Regions from separate parts of the Jeotgalicoccus saudimassiliensis genome, predicted to be linked through region 1. Evidence: riboswitches for the same ligand, from Rfam matches in the RefSeq annotation. Region 1 holds a riboswitch; each other region holds the start of a gene.

Region 1 (2,276 bases):
AGCGGTCTCAGAAATGATCACACCGTGTTATTAACGAAAGCATTAATCGACGGCGTGCTTGCTATTTTCCTGACATCCACGATGGGAATCGGCATTATGTTTTCAGCAATTTCCGTATTACTGTTCCAGGGTACAATTGCGCTGTCAGCATCCCAGATTAACCGTTTCATTCAGCCTGATCTGATGGATCATATTATTATCGCAATTACCGGTACAGGTGGAGTAATGATTATTGCCATCGGTATCCGGCTCCTCGGTCTAATGAATATAAGAGTAGCGAATATGCTGCCGGCACTGTTATTTGCTGTACTGTTTATAGTCATTCAGTATTACTGGGAAACAATCAGCTTATTCTTTGTACAAATGTTCTAGCTTCAAAGGAGATGCATTGATTATGGAAGAAGAACTGCTTAATATATTTGACGCACAGGGCAATTTAACAGGTACAGCGTCCCGTACCTCCGCTCATCAGCTGGGGCTGTGGCACGAAACGTTTCACTGCTGGTTCGTCAGTAAAGAACGCGGACGGAAATATGTCCATTTCCAGCTTCGCAGTCCGGATAAAAAAGATTTTCCAAATCAGCTGGATATAACCGCGGCCGGCCATTTAAGCTCCGATGAAGACGTTAATGACGGCGTCCGGGAAATTAAAGAAGAACTCGGTATTGAACTGACTCCGGATGATTTAACTTACACCGGTACAGTACGTGACGAAATTATCATCGGTAATTTTATCGACAAAGAATTATGTCATGTGTTTTTATATAACATTCCGGAAAATACCGTACCTGATTACGTGTTTATGGATAATGAAGTATCCGGCGTATTTAAAATTGAGCTGTCTGCATTTGAAGAACTGTGGTCTGAAGAAGCAGACTCAATCACTGTTAACGATATACAGATCAGCAAAACTGATTTTGTACCACATGAAAACAGTTATATAAATGCTGTTATAGCAAGCATTAAGCAGCATACTTAAATAGTCACTTTGAAATTAATTTTAATTTTATGTTGACATTAAATCTGCGCTGCTCTATAGTTAGTTTAAATCAAATATTCAAATAACTTAATTTCTTATCAAGAGAGATGGAGGGACTGGCCCTGTGAAATCTCGGCAACAGACTTAATTGTACTGTGCCAAATCCTGTAGCATTACGCTAAAAGATGAGAAGAGCGACTATACATATCGGCCTCTTCTTATATTTTAAGAAGAGGTTATTTCTTTATTCAAAAGAATGTATAGCTGGTTTTTAAAAAACACCGGTCTTATACTGGTGTATTTTTATTACATTTTTTAATTCATACTATTTAACTATGTTTAAGGAGCGTTTTACATGATTGAGTTTATCGGTGTAGATAAAACGTATCAGGGCAGCGATGCAGAAATTCATGCCCTTGATAATATTAACTTCAAAGTCGATACCGGCGAAATATACGGTGTCGTCGGATACAGCGGAGCAGGTAAAAGCACATTAATACGCTGCGTCAATCAGCTGGAACGCGTCTCCGCAGGACAGGTCATCGTCGATGACAAAGATTTAACTGCGCTGACACCGGCTGAACTGCGTATCACAAAGAAGCGTATCGGAATGATATTCCAGCACTTTAATTTATTAAATTCAAAAACGATTTATACGAATGTCGCAATGCCGCTTATTTTAAATAAAACGCCGAAGAGCGAAATTAAGGAGCGCGTCACGGAGCTGCTTGAGTTCGTCGGTCTGTCGGATAAAGCATCCCAATATCCCGATCAGCTGTCAGGCGGTCAGAAACAACGTGTCGGCATTGCCCGGGCACTTGCGACGAATCCGTCGATTCTTTTGTGCGATGAAGCCACGTCAGCACTCGATCCTGATACAACAGAGTCGATTCTGAAACTTCTAAAGAAGATAAATAAAGAGTACAACATAACAATTCTGCTGATTACTCATGAAATGTCTGTCATCCGCGATATCTGTCATAAAGTAGCTGTAATGGAGAAAGGAAAAATAATTGAACGCGGTTCAGTCTTCGATGTGTTCTCCAGTCCGCAGACAGAAACGGGCAGACGATTCGTCAACACCGTTATGCAGACAGAACTGCCGAATTACGTCCGGGAACTGATTGATGACAGCAGCAGCAGCCAGTTTATTTACAGAATTAACTTTATCAGTCAGCTCGCTGTAAAACCGTATCTGTCTCAAATCAGCAAGCTTTATAATCTCGACGTCAATGTCCTTTTCGGCAATATAACAGAACTGCAGGGTGTGCCTTTCGGCAATTTAATCGTTCAGTTT
Region 2 (2,276 bases), 350 kb from region 1:
AAGACAAATAATTCCTCTTTGTCATTTAAATATGTAGTAACTTTCTCAAATAAGTTATCGAAGATTTCCTGTGAAATAGGCTGGTTGACTTCGCCCCAGTCAATCTTGCTGTCGGATACGCTGTCTTTTACAATGAAACGGTCTTTCGGGCTGCGTCCGGTGTACTCGCCTGTCTGTGCGCGAAGTGCTCCTGTATTTGTAAGTACGGCCTCACCGCGACGGATTGATGCTTCCACCAGTTCTGCATTTGATAACTGTTTCTGTGTAGAAGGTTTGTTAACAAGACCTTCGATTAAACTCTTATGATTAACCATGATTCGCCTCCAAGATATTTGTCATTAACGAACTATTTAGAAATTAGTATAACACATTAGTTTTTAGGTTTACACAGATAAAGGGACAACATTCACACATTTTGCTTTAATTTTTGCAAATTATTAACATAAGATATGTTTATGGTGATTTATAATTATGGTAAGAATATATTTATTTTATGTGGTACTAAATGCCGTTATTTAATACAAAATATTACGCAGTTTAGACGAATTAAACTCTATATATTGTAGAAATTATCTCCATCTGTTCCAAACCGCAGCACAAACTCCCGGTTAATCTTGATTTGAATTTCACAATAATGTAAGATGTATATAAGTTATCTCTTATCAAGAGGTGGTGGAGGGATCCAAACCCTGTGAAGCCAGAGCAACCTCCTTTTCAAGAAAGGTGCTAAAGAATGCAGAGTAATTCTGACCGATAAGAGAAAAGGGCGAGCCTTTTTCTCTGTTTAATATGGAGAAAAAGGTTTTATTTTTTGCTTTTGAGAGATGGCTAAATGAGCTGTAAAAGGAGATTTTTATAAATGTCAGAACGTAAATTATTTACATCGGAGTCAGTCACAGAGGGACACCCGGATAAAATTGCAGACCAGATTTCGGATGCAATTCTCGATGCAATACTTGAAGGTGACCCGTACGCGCGTGTTGCCTGCGAAACTGTAGTAAACACAGGCCTTGCGATGATCGTCGGGGAAATCAGCACGGAGACTTACGTGGATATTCCGAAAACTGTCAGAGAAACAGTTAAGGAAATCGGCTATGTCGATGCGAAGTACGGTTACGATTTTAAAACAATGTCAGTATTAACAGGTATCGATGAGCAGTCGGAAGACATCGCTGTCGGTGTAAACAATGCATTTGAAACACGCGAATCACAAGGTGTCTCTACAGGTGCAGGTGACCAGGGCTTAATGTTCGGTTATGCAACAAACGAGACGAAGGAATTCATGCCGCTGCCGATTTCACTGGCACACAAAATCTCACGCCGCCTGACAGAAGTGCGAAAAGACAATACAATTTCATATCTGCGCCCGGACGGTAAATCACAGGTGACTGTTGAATACGGAGAAGACGGCAAACCGAAGAGAGTCGACACAATCGTTATCTCTACACAGCACCACGAAAACATTCCGGCAACACAAATTTATGATGATCTTCTGAAATACGTAGTACAGGAAGTTGTTCCTGCCGAACTGCTTGATGAAGAAACTAAATACTTCATCAATCCTACCGGCCGTTTCGTTATCGGCGGACCGCAGGGTGATGCGGGGCTTACGGGCCGTAAAATCATCGTTGATACGTACGGCGGATATGCCCGTCACGGCGGCGGTGCATTCAGCGGGAAGGACCCGACTAAAGTTGACCGTTCTGCAGCATACGCAGCACGCTACATTGCAAAAAACATCGTAGCGAGCGGTATCGCAGAAAAATGTGAAATTCAGCTGGCGTACGCAATCGGCGTATCACAGCCTGTATCTATCGCCGTTGATACTTTTGAAACAGGGAAATATGACGAAGCAAAAATTACAGAAGTCATCAGAGAACTGTTTAATTTATCACCAGATGGTATTATAGATATGCTAAACTTAAGAAGACCAATTTATAAACAGACTGCAAGTTATGGACATTTTGGTCGCACGGACATCGACCTGCCATGGGAAAGACTGGACAAAGTCGATGCACTGAAAGATCTTCTTAGAAATAGCTAATTCATGCAGTTGCGAAAGAGAGGAATAAAATGAATACTGATATTTTTACAGATCCGATATTTATCGCGGTCGCAGCAGTACTTCTTATCATTGTAATCTGGTTTTTAGTGTATTACTTTAAACACCGCAATGAAGTGAAGACTGTAGAACAAACATATTCGAAAGAAAAAGAGTCACTCGTTGAAAAATACGAGAGTGAACAAGAAGAAGAGCGTTTAGAGCACAAGAAAGA
Region 3 (2,276 bases), 280 kb from region 1:
TAACATATCAATAATTTCTGCACTGTTGTCCTGTTTACATTTACTGTCTAAACACAATTCCAATAGCTCCCGTCTTTTATATCGTTGTTATAAATTAAAAATACTCCGTGTGATTCATTTAAGAATTTCACGGAGTATTGACCCATTTATATTAAAATCATTTTCAGCTGTTTATATTGTTTATTATTCTGCTTCTGCAGGATTGAACTGCAGCTCAAGATTAACTTTAACATCTTTAGAAACCATTACGCCGCCTGTTTCAAGTGCCTGGTTCCAAGTTAATCCGAATTCTTCACGGTTGATTGAGAAGTTTGATTCAAATCCGTAAACATCAACGCCCCACGGGTTTAATGCTTTACCGTTGAATTCTAAAGGAATTGTAATTTCTTTAGTTACATCTTTAATAGTTAAGTTACCAGTGACTTCGTAGCTTGAACCTGAACCTTCAACTTTAGTTGATTCAAATGTAATATCCGAATAGTTTTCCGAATCGAAGAAATCAGCTGATGTTAAATGCGCATCACGATCTGCAACTTTAGTGTTGATTGTCGCTGTGCTTGCTCTTCCCGTTACTTTCGCTGTTGAAAGATCTTCCATATCGTCAACATCGATGTCAATTGTCCAGTCACCGAATGTCCCTTTAACCTTAGTTACCATCATATGTTTTACCGTAAACTCAAGTTCCGAGTGTGCTGTGTCTAATGCAAATTTAGCCATAATTATTTCATCCTCCAAAGTTTGTTTTGTCGTACAATAATTCGCTTTCGAACTATCACATTAATTATATTAATATACTTGGTTACTAAAAGCGAGTAACAAACTTAAATAAATTAATTTTGATACAATTTATTTATTATCATAGTTAAAGAATTACCTCTATCAAATAAATTAAACCTTAATTATCATATAAAATTAATTTGTTGACCTTTAATTATTAAACATGTATCCTTAATCTCAATAATTAAATAATTTCTTATCCAGAGAGGTGAAGGGACTGGCCCGTTGATACCTCAGCAACAGACCGTAAGGTACTGTGCTAATTCCAGGAGCAGTATCTGCTCGAAGATAAGCCGAGGACTTCCCCATCTCTTATCTTTACAGATAATGGATGGGGATTTTTCAATAGGAGGAATTATATGTCTAAACATAAAGGCAGTTTTATATCACTGCTGCCGTTAATTTTATTCGTCTCATTATTTATCGGGACAGGACTGATCGCGGGAGATTTCAATGCAATGCCGATAACAGTCGCGGCGTTAATCGCTTCAGTTTTTGCATTCTTTTTATATTTTAAAGTGCCGTTTAAAGATAAACTCTCAGCATACTTAAAAGGCGCAGCTCAGGAAAATATTATGTTAATCGTAGTCATCTTCCTTCTGTCAGGTGCATTCTCTGGTATTGCCGGTGCAATGGGTGCTGTAGATTCTACAGTGAACATGGGACTGACTCTGCTTCCCGGCAGTCTGTTACTCAGCGGGATTTTTATCATCTGCTGCTTTGTCTCATTATCGATGGGAACAAGTATGGGGACTGTAGTTGCGATTGCTCCGATTGCAATCGGTATTGCAGACCAGACGGATATCGGACTTGCACTGGCACTTGCTACAGTAATCGGCGGTTCAATGTTCGGAGACAATTTATCGTTTATATCTGATACTACAATTGTTGCTACACGCACACAGGGTGTAAAAATGATTGATAAGTTTAAAGTGAACTTCTGGATTGTACTGCCGGGAGCGCTGCTGACAATCATTATTCTCTACCTGCTGTCTGCGGATGTATCTCTTAATGAAACCGGTAGTTATGATTACAGCTTTATAGAAGTACTGCCCTATCTTGCCGTACTGATTATAGCTCTTCTTGGGGTCGATGTAATTATCGTCCTCCTTAGCGGTGCAGTATTTGCCGGGATACTCGGATTGTTTACAGGCGCATTCGATGTTCTGACACTGGTTTCGGCAGCAGGCGAAGGTATTGCCGGGATGCAGGAAATAGCAATTATCACTATCCTGATTGCCGGGATGATTGGACTTGTCAGTCATTACGGAGGAATTACGTATCTGCTTGAAACCATTATGAGCAGAATTAAAACGAAAAAAGGTGCAGAACTTGGTATCGCAAGTCTGGTCAGTGTGACTGATATGTCCACTGCCAACAATACAATATCAATTATTATGACAGGACCGCTGGCGAAGAACATTGCTGAGGAATACGAAGTGGATCCGAGAAAATCTGCAAGTATACTCGATACATTCGCTGCAGGTTTTCAGGGTCTG

Evidence for each region. Region 1 has a riboswitch for S-adenosylmethionine ahead of RZ44_RS07595 (methionine ABC transporter ATP-binding protein). Riboswitches for the same ligand answer to the same signal wherever they lie in the genome.
Region 2: linked by a shared signal. The riboswitch ahead of metK (methionine adenosyltransferase) and the one ahead of RZ44_RS07595 (methionine ABC transporter ATP-binding protein) in region 1 are both predicted to bind S-adenosylmethionine.
Region 3: linked by a shared signal. The riboswitch ahead of RZ44_RS06015 (Na+/H+ antiporter NhaC family protein) and the one ahead of RZ44_RS07595 (methionine ABC transporter ATP-binding protein) in region 1 are both predicted to bind S-adenosylmethionine.

Annotation. Positions count from the first base shown of each region.
Region 1 covers NZ_CCSE01000001.1:1,528,780-1,531,055, forward strand. The annotation lists gene RZ44_RS07585 (DUF554 domain-containing protein) at 1-372, shown strand, start outside; gene RZ44_RS07590 (NUDIX hydrolase) at 395-979, shown strand; SAM riboswitch class I at 1,072-1,171, shown strand; gene RZ44_RS07595 (methionine ABC transporter ATP-binding protein) at 1,335-2,276, shown strand, end outside.
Region 2 covers NZ_CCSE01000001.1:1,176,271-1,178,546, reverse strand. The annotation lists gene pckA (phosphoenolpyruvate carboxykinase (ATP)) at 1-314, opposite strand, end outside; SAM riboswitch class I at 657-760, shown strand; gene metK (methionine adenosyltransferase) at 860-2,044, shown strand; gene RZ44_RS05615 (nuclease-related domain-containing protein) at 2,074-2,276, shown strand, end outside.
Region 3 covers NZ_CCSE01000001.1:1,251,734-1,254,009, forward strand. The annotation lists gene RZ44_RS06010 (YceI family protein) at 184-717, opposite strand; SAM riboswitch class I at 971-1,072, shown strand; gene RZ44_RS06015 (Na+/H+ antiporter NhaC family protein) at 1,137-2,276, shown strand, end outside.